4 regions of the Pseudomonas sp. 32A genome follow, and region 2 is predicted to be linked to each of the others. Evidence: riboswitches for the same ligand, from Rfam matches in the RefSeq annotation. Region 2 holds a riboswitch; each other region holds the start of a gene.

Region 1 (3,201 bases), 4.2 Mb from region 2:
ACTCAGCGCCCATCGCCCGCAGCAGATCAAGGCTGGCACCGTAGGTAAAGGCGAAGGCTTCGTCGCGGGCCACGGCAATGCGTACGCCGGCCAGTAACGGTTGGGTCTCGATCAACTCGGGTGCGGCGAATTCCACCGGCGGTGGCAGCGCTACCTCGCAACTGCTGCCCAAGGCCTGGGCGGCGGCGTCGAGTCGTAGATCAAGGTCGTTCAGTTCGCTGGCCTGCACCAGGCCAAGGTGGCGGCTGGGCAACTCAATGCCGGTTTCCCGGGACAGCGCGCCGTACCAGCGCAGGCCTTCGGTGAGGCTGCCTTCGAGCAATTGCGCGTGACGCAGTGTGCCGACGCGGTTGGCCAGCACACCGGCAAACGGCAGGTCCGGCTGGTAACGCGCCAGGCCCAATGCCAGTGCGCCGAAGGTCTGGGCCATGGCCGTGCCGTCGATCACCGCCAGTACCGGCACGCCAAAGTGCCGCGCAAGGTCGGCGCTGGACGGCGTGCCGTCGAACAAGCCCATCACGCCTTCGATCAGGATCAGGTCGGCTTCCCCCGCCGCTTCCCACAGCAACCGGCGACTTTCCTGCTCGCCCACCATCCACATGTCCAACTGATAGACCGGCGCACCACTGGCGCGCTCGTGGATCATCGGGTCGAGAAAGTCCGGGCCGCATTTGAACACCCGCACCTTGCGCCCCAGGTTGCGGTGCAAACGGGCCAGCGCGGCGGTGACGGTGGTTTTGCCCTGGCCGGACGCCGGTGCGGCGATCAGCACAGCAGGACAATGACGGGGCTGATTCAAAGTTCGATGCCTTTCTGCGCCTTGATACCGGCCTGGAAGGCGTGCTTGAGCATGCCCATTTCAGTCACGGTGTCGGCCATTTCGATCAATTCGGGTTTGGCGCCACGGCCGGTCACCAGCACGTGCTGCATCGGCGGGCGGGCCTGCAGGTCGCTGAGTACCTGGTCCAGGTCGAGGTAGCCGTGCTTGAGGGCGATGTTCAGCTCGTCCAGCACCACCAGGCCAATGGCCGGGTTCTGCAGCATTTCCCGGGAGACCGCCCAGGCGGCTTCGGCGGCCACGATGTCGCGCGCACGGTCCTGGGTTTCCCAGGTAAAACCTTCGCCCATCACGTGGAAGCGCACCTGCTCGGGGAAACGCCGGAAGAACATTTCTTCACCGGTGCTGTTGCGGCCCTTGATGAACTGCACCACACCGCACTGCATGCCGTGGCCCATGGCCCGGGCCAGCATGCCGAAAGCGGAGCTGCTCTTGCCCTTGCCATTGCCGGTGAGCACCAGCAGCAACCCGCACTCGTTCGGTGAATTGGCAATGCGCTCGTCAATCACAGCTTTTTTGCGCAGCATGCGCGCCAGGTGGCGTTCGTCACGATCAGGGGATTCAGTCATGGCAGCTCTCCGTTGGGGCTGGACAAAAACGGCGGGCAGGAAAAAGACAATACAGACAGCCAAGCATCGCCCACCGTGATGCTGTTGGATGGATCAGGCCGGTCTCCGGGCTCATGAGTGGCATGGGATGCCGAGGGTGCGCCTTCCCATATCGCGGGCGATACAGTGGCTTAAGGCACCGTCTTGACTCATTTACCGTTGCGGGGGCAGCGCCGGAATCGTGGCGGCACTGTAGAAAAATGCGCTCACTCACCGGCTTCCCTGTTTCACTCAGTCGGCGCGTACGCCACAGAGCACCTGAAACAAGCCGCGAAGGTTAGTGGGTTGGGGGTGGAGCGTCAATTAAAGCCGGACATGCGCGTGAACCATCGGGCCGCTGCGCTCCTCTACCACTACAGGTATTAAGGAGAAAACCATGCACAAGACCCGACTTGCCCTACTGATCATGGTCGCCGGCACCCTCGCCGCCTGTGGTGAAAGCTCGACCCTTCAGGTGTCCGACGGCACCGGGCCCTCGCCCAAACTGCCGGAGCCGAATAAAACCCTGATCCCCACGGTGAACATCGCCCCGGCCATCGGCTGGCCCGAAGGCGTCAAGCCAACTCCGGCCGCAGGCACCCAGGTGGCCGCGTTTGCCGAAGGCCTGGATCACCCACGCTGGCTGTACGTGCTGCCCAATGGCGACGTGCTGGTGGCGGAAACCAACGCACCGCCCAAGCCGGATGATGCCAAGGGCATTCGTGGCTGGGTGATGGAGAAAGTCATGGGCCGTGCCGGGGCCGGCGTGCCGAGCCCGAACCGCATTACCCTGCTGCGGGACGCCGACCACGACGGCGTGGCCGAAACCCGTACGGTGTTCCTGGAGAACCTGAACTCGCCGTTCGGCATGACGCTGGTGGGCAATGACCTGTATGTCGCCGATTCGGACAAATTGCTGCGCTTCCCTTATCAGCCAGGGGAAACCTCGATCAAGGACGCCGGCACCACCGTCACCGACTTGCCGGGCGGCAGCATTAACCATCACTGGACCAAGAACGTGATCGCCAGCAAGGACGGCAGCAAGCTGTACGTCAGCGTGGGCTCCAACAGCAACGTCGGGGAAAATGGCCTGGAAGCGGAACAAGGCCGGGCCGCGATCTGGGAAGTGGATCGCGCCACCGGCCAACACCGCATCTTCGCCTCCGGCCTGCGCAACCCCAACGGCATGGCCTGGGAACCGCAAAGCGGCGCGTTATGGACGGCCGTCAACGAGCGCGATGAAATCGGCAGCGATCTGGTGCCGGACTACATCACCTCGGTCAAGGATGGCGCCTTCTACGGGTGGCCATTCAGTTACTACGGGCAGCACGTGGATGTGCGGGTCACACCGCAGAACCTTGACCTGGTGGCCAAGGCGATTGCCCCGGATTATGCAGTCGGCCCGCACACAGCCTCGCTGGGACTGACCTTTGCTGATGGCAGCAAGTTACCGGCGCAATTCAGCAATGGCGCGTTTATCGGCCAACACGGTTCGTGGAACCGCAAGCCCCACAGTGGCTACAAGGTGATCTTCGTGCCGTTTGAGGCAGGCAAGCCAAAAGGCCAGCCGGTGGATGTGCTGACCGGCTTCCTCAACAGCGATGAGAAAGCTATGGGCCGCCCGGTCGGCGTGGTGATCGACAAGCAGGGGGATTTGTTGGTGGCAGATGATGTGGGGAACAAGGTGTGGCGGGTGTCGGCGGCTAAATAGCCCACTTCGCAAACACCGCAAAACAAATGTGGGAGCGGGCTTGCTCGCGAATACGGTGGATCAGC
Region 2 (3,201 bases):
CAGGCGGCGAGAAATTGCTGCCAGTATTCGATCTGTGCCGGCTCGTATTCGGCGCAGGCAAAGGCCTTGGTCAAGGCATGGGCTGCCGTCAGGGATTGGCCGGGGCGCAGGCCGAGTTTGCGCGCGGCCTCATTGACGGTTTGCAGCACCCGCCGCTGCGGCGTGCCGGCCAACAGGGCCAACGGCTGATCCGGTTCGGGGCGCAGACGCAGCACCCCGTCCAGCGCCAATTGCGGGAAGACAATACACACCCAGCGCATGCCAACCTCAGTGCCCAAGCGCAATGGGCGCGGGATGGGCCAGGCCGCCCCGGCACTTGAGCACCCGCACTTGCGCAGGGCTCGCCTCCACCGCCAGGCGCAACGCGGCCGGTGACGGGTTAATAGCCTCGTTCAAGGAGCGCCAGGCAAAGGCCAGGGTCTGGCCGGTTTCCGCCGCCACCTGCAAGCGGCGCAAGGCCCGGTCATCGGCCTTGCGCGGCCAGCACAGCACCGCGCCACAACTGCCGGAACGCAGGCATTGCTCCACGGCCCACAGGGCATCACGTTCATCGGCCTGGATCACGGAAAGCTGGCGCACATCCACCCCGGCGTTTTGCCAGGCGTGGGGGTACGGCGTGTAAGGCGGCGCCACCAGCACGATACGCTCGCCGGCCGCCGACATCCGCGCCAGGGTCGGCCACACCAATTGCAACTCGCCCACGCCCTCCTTCGCCATCAGGATTTCGCTCAACGCCGCTTCCGGCCAGCCACCGCTGGGCAGCACCGCATCCAAGGCCGCAAGCCCGGTGGGATGGACGCTGGCCGGCGGCGCGGCGGGCCGGCCTTTCCAGACCCGGCCGCCATTGAACAGCGAGTCCAGTGCAACGACGGCGCCCATCAGCCTTGCCTCACCAAACCGCAGAACACCCCTTCGATGGCCAGGTCCTGATCGGGCCGCACCACGATGGGTTGATAAGCGGGGTTGCGCGGCAGCAGGCGCACGCGCTCGCCGACGTGTTCGAAGCGCTTGATGGTGACTTCACCGTCCAGGCGCGCCACCACGATCTGCCCGTTCAAGGCCTCGGCACTGCGACGTACGCCCACCAGGTCGCCATCGAGGATGCCGTCTTCGATCATCGAATCGCCCTGCACCCGCAGCAGGTAATCCGGGGTTTTCGCGAACATGCCCGGGTCGAGTAAGAGGCGGTTGTGCACCTCAGCGTCAGCGCCGATGGGCAAGCCGGCGGCTACCCGGCCGAGTACCGGGATGTCCAGCACCTCCGGCCGCGCCGGTTGATTGAGCAGGCGAATGCCGCGCGCCTGGTTGGGGTTGACCTCGATAAAGCCGCCCTCGGTCAGCGCCAGCACATGCTTGCGCGCCACGCTGCGGGAGGCAAAGCCGAACGCCTCGGCGATCTCGGCGAGGCTGGGAGACTGGCCTTGCTGCGCGATACGGTCGCGGATAAAGGTCAGGATGGCGGTACGGCGGGGCGTTAGATTCGTCATGGAGTACATTTGTACTCCTGTGGGAATTTTCTGGCAATATCCGTCAGTCGCTTCCCATACAGCCACCGGAAAAGTCCCCGCCAAGTTGACGAACGGTCTTTCGAATGTTCAGATGCCGGCCTGTTTCAGGTGCCCCCTGCCGCCGTGCTTGGGGTGAAACGGGAAACCGGTGCCGCTCTTTTTCGAGCCAGTCCGGTGCTGCCCCCGCAACGGTAGACGCGTGACCCCTTCGACACACCACTGTGGCCTGCGCGCCATGGGAAGGTGAAGGTGTCCATACGCGTGAGCCCGGAGACCGGCCTGGAATTCTGTTTGGCAAAATCCTGCGGTGGGCGGGCATGGGCCGGTATTGGCGTGTGCTCGGTGCCTACTCGTGCGTGCTTTTCGCGAAAGATACTTTTCCGAGAAGACTATGATTCGACCTTTCAAGACCCCTGTGCCCGGCCTGTTGTTCGGCTGCCTGTTCAGCCCCCTGCTGCTGGCCGACGACAACACCCTGGAACTCAAGCAACTCAACGTTTCCGCACCGTCGGTGGAGTCCACCACCGTGGCCGATATGGCCCAGTACGGCAGCAAGGTTGAGATCGTCACCCGCGAACAGATTGAACGCGCCGGCCCCGCCGCCGATGTGTCGCGCGTGATGCAGATGTTCATCCCCGGCCTGTACGTGGCACCCAAGAATGGCCCGTTCGACTACGGCACTTATTCCCTGCTGGGTGGGCGCAACGACGACACGCTGATCCTGCTGGACGGCGTGCGCCTGAACAACCGCCTGTACGGCGGCCTGTACCTGGACACCCTGCCCGCCAACGCCATCGAGCGCATCGAAGTGCTCAAGGGTGGCCAGAGCCTGCTGTTCGGCACCCAGGCGGTGTCTGGGGTGATCAACATCGTCACCCGCAGCCCGCAAACCCGCGAGGCGTCCGGCGAGGTGAACCTGGGTGCCGACACCTTCGGCGGCACCACCGGCGATGCTCGGGTCGAGAAGATTTTCAATAACGGATTTGGCGACCTCGGCTTGCTGGCCTACGTCAGCCGCAACGCCTCCGAGGGCTACCAGCCGTTTCGCAACCGCGACATGAAAAATGTCACCGACAAGAAGCGCTCCTACGAAGTCACCACCTTCGGCACCAAGGCGATCCAGTCGTTTGGCGATGACACGCGCCTGGAACTGTTTTACCAATACGCCGACGCCAACCTGGATTTCGCCCGCCCGGTGGACAACCACAAGACCACCAACGACCGCGTGCAACAGATCGCTACGGCGACCTTCGAGCAAACCATCAACGAGCGCCTGAGCTACTTCGTCAAAGGGCATATCAACGATTGGGACACGCGCTACACCCGTCTCAACAATGTCGAAGGCGGCGGCACCAAGGTCATCAACCACAACGATTACTGGGGCTTCACCGACTGGGGCGTGCAGGCCGAAGGCAAGGCCGTGTTGCCCGGTGAGCATGTGCTGGTATTCGGTTCCGACAACCAGTGGTTCAAGGGCCAGGACGATGTATTGATCATCGACGACAACAAGGCCCAGGCCCACGCGCTGTACACCCAACTGCGCCCGACTATCGAGGCGTTGCCGAACTGGCACCCGAGCATCGGTGTACGCCACGAAGCCATGAGCGGCGGCGACAGCGCCACGGTCGGCATGCTTACTTCGCTCTACGACCTCAACGACAACTGGGCCCTGCGCGGCCAATACGGCACCGCC
Region 3 (3,201 bases), 1.1 Mb from region 2:
GTCCGCTGGGCTCCCCCGTCACTGCTTGCGCCGCCGGCGTACAGGCGATTGGTGATGCCGCGCGCATGATCCGTGCAGGGGAAATCGACATCGCCGTGTGTGGCGGCGCCGAAGCCTGCATCCACCGGGTCAGCCTCGGCGGTTTTGCTGCGGCGCGAGCGCTGTCCAGCGATTACAACGACACGCCGGCACTGGCTTCGCGCCCGTTCGATCAAGGCCGCGATGGTTTTGTGATGGGCGAAGGTGCCGGGATATTGGTGATCGAGGAACTGGAGCATGCACTGGCTCGCGGCGCCACGCCCATCGCGGAACTGGTGGGCTATGGCACCAGTGCCGACGCCTATCACATGACCTCGGGGCCGGAAGATGGCTCAGGTGCACGCCGGGCAATGGAGCTCGCGATTGCGCAAGCAGGGATCAGCGCCGCACAGATCCAGCACTTGAACGCCCATGCCACGTCGACCCCCGTAGGTGACAACGGCGAGCTGGCGGCGATCAATACGCTGTTCGGTGCAAATGCCAGCGTCGCGATCAGCGCCACCAAGTCGGCGACCGGCCATCTGTTGGGCGCAGCGGGCGGGATCGAGGCGATCTTCACTGTGCTCGCCCTGCGCGATCAGATTGCCCCGGCCACCCTCAACCTGGACAACCCGGACCCCGCTGCCGAAGGGTTGGATATGGTCCGGGGCCAAGCCCGGCCGTTGCCGATTGAATACGCGATTTCCAATGGATTTGGCTTTGGTGGCGTGAATGCCAGTGTGTTGTTCAAACGCTGGGGTTAACGCGGCGATTTGACGCCCATCGCCCGCCCATGCTCTCCTACACATCTTGTTTCGGGTGCCCTTCACAGGGTGAAACGGGAAACCGGTGAGTCATGTTCCTTTACTCAAGGGCGTGACGAGTCCGGTGCTGCCCCCGCAACGGTAAGCGAGTGAAGCGTCAAAACCACTGTGCCTCCAGGGCATGGGAAGGTGATGCTTTCAAGGCCCAGGCCCCTCGCAAGCCCGGAGACCGGCCCGAAAAAAATCAGATAACAAACCCGCGGTGGGCGGGCGCTGTTCAGAACCCTGCGTGCCTGGCTCGCGGGGTTTTCATGCGCTCGTGCACCCTGAACCCTGAAGGGACGCGCCATGTCGATCATCAGCAGCACCGCCTCTACCGCCAGCACCACCGCCACCCTGAGCCAACGCCTGACCGCTGCCATCGGCGCGTCGATCCTCGGCGCGTGCCTGGTGTATTTCGCCGGTTTCTCGCACATCGAAGCGGTGCACAACGCCGCCCACGATACCCGCCACAGCGCCGCGTTCCCGTGCCACTGAGACCTGCCGACATGATCAAGCGTATTGCCCAAACCGCAGGTTTCACCGGTCTTCTGGCCGCCTTGCTGCTGACCTTGCTGCAAAGCTTCTGGGTTGCCCCACTGATTCTGCAGGCGGAAACCTTCGAAAAAGCCCCCGTGGCCACCGAAGTGCATGAGCATGCCGGCGCTGCGGCCCACAGCCACGACGCCGAAGCCTGGGAGCCGGAAGATGGCTGGCAGCGTGTGCTGTCGACCACGGGCGGTAACCTGGTGGTTGCCGTGGGTTTTGCCCTGATGCTTGCCGGCCTGTACACCTTGCGTGCACCGACCCGCACGGCCCAAGGCCTGCTGTGGGGCCTGGCCGGTTACGCCACCTTTGTGTTGGCGCCGACCCTGGGCTTGCCGCCTGAACTGCCGGGCACGGCGGCGGCAGACCTGGCGCAACGGCAAATCTGGTGGATCGGCACTGCCGCCTCCACCGCTGCCGGTATCGCGCTGATTGTGTTCGGTCGTAACTGGCTGCTGAAAATCCTCGGCGTGGCAATCCTGGCGGTGCCCCATGTAATTGGCGCACCACAGCCGGAAGTCCACTCGATGCTGGCGCCGGAAGCCCTGGAAGCTCAGTTCAAGATTGCTTCGCAGTTGACCAACGTTGCCTTCTGGCTGGCGCTGGGGTTGATCAGTGCCTGGTTGTTTCGCCGTAACCGTGATGGTCAGTATTCGGCATGATCCTGGCGGTTGGCCTGGGTTGTCAGCGGGGTTGCTCTGTCGACATCCTGCTTGAACTGTTCAACGCCGCCCTCGCCGAGGGTGGCATTGAGCGCCAGCGCATCACTGCGATGGCCAGCCTTGATCGCAAGCAGGATGAGCCGGGGCTACTTGAGTTGGCAGAGATTCTGGAGCTGCCTTTGGTGGTTTTCAGTGCGGCGCAATTGGCGCCCTATGAAGATCGATTGAGCCATAAGTCGGAGACGGTTTTTGCTTATACCGGTTGCTACGGCATCGCGGAAAGTGCCGCCCTGGCACTGGCAGAAGACCTGTCCCAAGGCCCTGCTACCCTGCTGATCACCCGCAAAAAAACCGCCCAGGCCACCTTTGCATTGGCTTGCGCCGGCTGAATTCCCGATAATCGTCAGCGTTGATCATGAGCAATCTTCATCTGGAGGGCTGCTCGCGTGCTTTTTTTCACAGGAATGAATCCATGACTGTCTTTTTCATCGGCGCAGGTCCAGGCGACCCGGAACTGATCACCGTCAAGGGGCAGCGGCTGATTCGCAGTTGCCCGGTGATCATCTATGCCGGTTCGCTGGTGCCGGCGGCGGTGCTTGAGGGGCATCAGGCGGAGTTGGTGGTTAACAGTGCGGAGCTGCATCTGGAGCAGATCATTGGGCTGATCAAGACGGCCCATGAGAAAGGCCAGGATGTGGCGCGGGTGCATTCCGGGGATCCGAGTTTGTACGGCGCGATTGGGGAGCAGATTCGGCTGTTGCGGGAGCTGGGGATTGGGTTTCAGATCATTCCCGGGGTTACGGCGGTGGCGGCGTGTGCGGCGTTGTTGGAGGCTGAGCTGACGTTGCCGAACATTGCGCAGAGTGTGATTTTGACGCGGTATGCGGATAAGACGGCGATGCCTGAGGGTGAGGCGTTCAGTAGTTTGGCGCAGCATGGGACGACCATGGCGATTCACCTGGGGGTGAATCATCTGGAGAAGATCGTGGCTGAGTTGGTGCCTCACTATGGGGAGGATTGTCCGATTGCGGTGGTGCATCGGGCGACCTGGCCGGATCAGGATTGGGCCATTGGTACGCTGGCGGATATTGCCGGGAAGGTGGCGGCCAAGGGGTTTCGGCGTACGGCGTTGATTGTGGTGGGTCGGGTTTTGGCCAGTGATAATTTTGGTG
Region 4 (3,201 bases), 1.1 Mb from region 2:
TTCAGAATCACCGAGGCGTGCACCTCGTCCAGCAAGTCCTCGACCACCGTCAGGCAGCCGGGTTCTTTCAAACTGGCCACCGCCATCGGCAACGGGTTAAGACCCGCCGCCTGCAAGCGTTGGCAAAACACATCGATAAAGCCGGTGTTGGCCGCCTGCAAATGCGAGCGGTAGAACAGCACCGCCGCCACCGGAAAATCAGCATGCCAGTCGGCCTGCCAATCATTGAGACGGGCATTGGCTTTGTGCGGGTGATAAATCGCCGTACGCGGCAGGGTTTGCGGCTCGTCCCAAGCGTAATCGCGGCCAAGGTAGCTGGCCGCCAGGCAACGATAGAAATCCAGCGCATTCCCCAAGCCGCCCTGGCGCAGGAAATGCCAGAGCCGATCACGCTCCTCGGCCCCCACGGTGCTGAGGCCGCTGAGTTCCGGGTCCGGGCGATCATCACCCGGCACCAGGATCAGCTGCACGCCGCGCTCGGCCAACTCCACCAGGCGCTCGATACCGTAGCGCCAATAACCGATGCCGCCGTGCAGCGAAATCAGGATGACCTTGGCGTGGCGCAATACCTCGTCCACATACAGGTCGACCGAGGCATGGTTCTGCACCTGCATCGGATTGGCCAGGCGCAGGCTCGGGTAACTCTCGGGCAGTTGCTGGGCCGCTTCGGCCAGCAGCGCCAGGCTGGAATCACCGCTGCACAGGATCACCAGCTCGGCGGGAGTCTGTCCAAGGTCGGCGATGTTGTCATCCGAAACGAAACCGCCGGGCTGAGTCCTGAGCAGGTGCATGGGTTAAACGCTGAGGGCGGCGCGCAGTTGCGCTTCAAGCAAGGCGGCGTCCAGTTCCTGGCCGATCAGCACCAGGTGCGTGGCGCGGGGCTCATCGGCGCGCCAGGCGCGGTCAAAGTGCTTGTCGAAACGCGTGCCTACGCCCTGGATCAGCAGGCGCATCGGTTTGTTCGGGATCGCTGCGAAACCCTTGACCCGCAGGATGCCGTGCTTGACCACCAGTTGCGTCAAAGCGTCCAGCAGCAGGCTTTCGTCGGCTTGGGGCAGTTCGATGGAGATGGAATCGAAGGCGTCGTGATCGTGGTCGTCCTCACCTTCGTGGTGATGATCGTGATGGCTGTGGCGACCGTCGATGTGTTCTTCGGAGCCGGCGCCCAGGCCGATCAACACGTCCAGCGGCAGGCGACCGCTGCTGGCTTCGATGATTTTGACCGCCGGCGGCAGTTCTTCAGCCACTTCCAGGCGCACACGGGCCAGGTCTTCAGGGCTGATCAGGTCGGACTTGTTGAGGATCACCAGGTCGGCGCTGGCCAGTTGGTCGGCGAACAGCTCGTGCAGTGGGGATTCGTGGTCCAGGTTCGGGTCGAGCTTGCGCTGAGCGTCGACCTGGTCCGGGAAGGCGGCGAACGTGCCGGCGGCTACGGCTGGGCTGTCAACCACGGTGATCACGGCGTCAACGGTGCAGGCGCTGCGGATTTCCGGCCACTGGAACGCCTGGACCAAGGGTTTTGGCAGGGCCAGGCCCGAGGTTTCGATGAGGATATGGTCGAGGTCGCCGCGACGGGCCACCAGTTCGCGCATCACCGGGAAGAACTCTTCCTGGACCGTGCAGCACAGGCAGCCATTGGCCAATTCGTAGACGCGGCCGTTGGCTTCTTCTTCGGTACAGCCGATGGAGCATTGCTTGAGGATTTCACCGTCAATGCCCAGCTCGCCGAACTCGTTGACGATCACCGCGATGCGGCGCCCCTGGGCGTTGTCCAGCATGTGGCGCAGCAGGGTGGTCTTGCCCGAGCCGAGGAAGCCGGTAACGATGGTGACGGGGAGTTTGGCCAGTGTTTTCATCGGATGCCCTTTGGGGCGGGCATACGGGACGAGTGGCCCTGCGCGGGTGCGCAGAAGCAGAATTCGCCACCGGATCACCCCGCCCGGTTGAAGTAGAAAATCGGTTGCGAGGCAGGTCTCCTGGCTTGGGGCTTGCCGGCGGTGAGGCCGGCGCTGGCTGCGCCTTCCCGCCTTGTTCAGGCAGTGGCGTGGCAGTCAGATAAACCCTTTACAGTTGCGGGGGCAGCCGCGGCATTGACCGCGTTCCCTTCTTAGCTTCGGCCTGGGCCGAAGAACCTCGAAGGTGCAAGGCTACGCAGTGCGCAGGGACGGGTCAATGTCCGAGCGTTTGGCGCGAAGCAGCGCCAGGCGCTCCAGCATGCCCTCGCTGGCGGCAGGCCCGGCTTGAACGCTGCATTGCTCGACGGACACGCGCGCGCCGTCGGCATCCACCACCGCCACTTCCACCGGGCGCCGGGTTTCCCGGTCGACCAATTGCAGGCTTTCACCTTCGTTGGCGAAATGGCGGTTGCCCCAACCGACGAACGCCATGATCACCACCCGGAAATCCTCGCCGACCGGCGTCGGCACGTATTCGAAACGTGGCGGCCGCTCGCTGTATTGCCGGCGCTCCAACAGCCCCGCGTCCACTAGGCTGTTGAGCCGGCGAGTCAGCATGTTCGGAGCGATGCCCAGGCTCTGGGAAAACTCATCGAAACGGCGCAGGCCCTGCAGCGCGTCGCGCATGATCAGGATGCTCCACCACTCGCCTACCCGCTCCACTCCACGGGCTACCGGGCATTCGGCATTCACCAGCGACTTACGTTGCATTGCAGTTCCTCTGTGGGGCGGCTACGGAAATTTAAGCTATCGGATGTTACTTTCATAATGATAGCTTCGTCCATGCAATGCTACCAACCTGAAATTTGCGGAGCTAAGCGATCATGAGTAAGCGAATTGTTGTGACCGGCATGGGTGCAGTGACCCCGCTGGCAACCGGCGTGGAACAGACCTGGAAACGCCTGCTGGCCGGTGAATCCGGGATTCGCAGGCTACCCGAGGCATTGATCGGCGACCTGGCAATCAGCATCGGCGGCCAAGTGCTCGACCGCACCCAAGACCCTGAAGCCGGCTTTGACCCGGACACTGTCATCCCGGCCAAGGAACAACGCAAGATGGACCGGTTCATCGTGTTTGCCCTGGCCGCCGCGCAAGAGGCCCTGGCCCAGGCGGGCTGGAGTCCGCAAACGCCCTCGCAGCAGGAACGTACTGCGACCATTATCGCTTCCGGCGTGGGTGGTTTTCCCGCGATTGCCGAGGCCGTCCGAACGGCTGACAGCAAAGGACCACGCCGCCTGTCGCCGTT

Evidence for each region. A riboswitch is a leader RNA that binds a small molecule or an ion and turns the genes downstream of it on or off. The one in region 2 is predicted to bind cobalamin.
Region 1: another riboswitch for cobalamin. It lies ahead of cobO (cob(I)yrinic acid a,c-diamide adenosyltransferase); the one in region 2 lies ahead of ACUN0G_RS26210 (TonB-dependent receptor plug domain-containing protein).
Region 3: another riboswitch for cobalamin. It lies ahead of ACUN0G_RS31155 (CbtB domain-containing protein); the one in region 2 lies ahead of ACUN0G_RS26210 (TonB-dependent receptor plug domain-containing protein).
Region 4: another riboswitch for cobalamin. It lies ahead of cobW (cobalamin biosynthesis protein CobW); the one in region 2 lies ahead of ACUN0G_RS26210 (TonB-dependent receptor plug domain-containing protein).

Annotation. Positions count from the first base shown of each region.
Region 1 is NZ_JBQYLY010000001.1:1,472,117-1,475,317, reverse strand. It holds gene ACUN0G_RS06775 (cobyrinate a,c-diamide synthase) at 1-799, opposite strand, end outside; gene cobO (cob(I)yrinic acid a,c-diamide adenosyltransferase) at 796-1,407, opposite strand; cobalamin riboswitch at 1,487-1,723, opposite strand; gene ACUN0G_RS06765 (PQQ-dependent sugar dehydrogenase) at 1,823-3,136, shown strand.
Region 2 is NZ_JBQYLY010000001.1:5,706,493-5,709,693, reverse strand. It holds gene ACUN0G_RS26225 (Y-family DNA polymerase) at 1-260, opposite strand, end outside; gene imuA (translesion DNA synthesis-associated protein ImuA) at 268-879, opposite strand; gene lexA (transcriptional repressor LexA) at 879-1,496, opposite strand; cobalamin riboswitch at 1,598-1,805, shown strand; gene ACUN0G_RS26210 (TonB-dependent receptor plug domain-containing protein) at 1,900-3,201, shown strand, end outside.
Region 3 is NZ_JBQYLY010000001.1:6,803,684-6,806,884, forward strand. It holds gene fabF (beta-ketoacyl-ACP synthase II) at 1-782, shown strand, start outside; cobalamin riboswitch at 819-1,034, shown strand; gene ACUN0G_RS31155 (CbtB domain-containing protein) at 1,131-1,319, shown strand; gene ACUN0G_RS31160 (CbtA family protein) at 1,331-2,029, shown strand; gene ACUN0G_RS31165 (cobalamin biosynthesis protein) at 2,026-2,418, shown strand; gene cobM (precorrin-4 C(11)-methyltransferase) at 2,502-3,201, shown strand, end outside.
Region 4 is NZ_JBQYLY010000001.1:6,800,418-6,803,618, forward strand. It holds gene cobN (cobaltochelatase subunit CobN) at 1-791, opposite strand, end outside; gene cobW (cobalamin biosynthesis protein CobW) at 795-1,856, opposite strand; cobalamin riboswitch at 1,950-2,151, opposite strand; gene ACUN0G_RS31145 (winged helix-turn-helix transcriptional regulator) at 2,148-2,666, opposite strand; gene fabF (beta-ketoacyl-ACP synthase II) at 2,780-3,201, shown strand, end outside.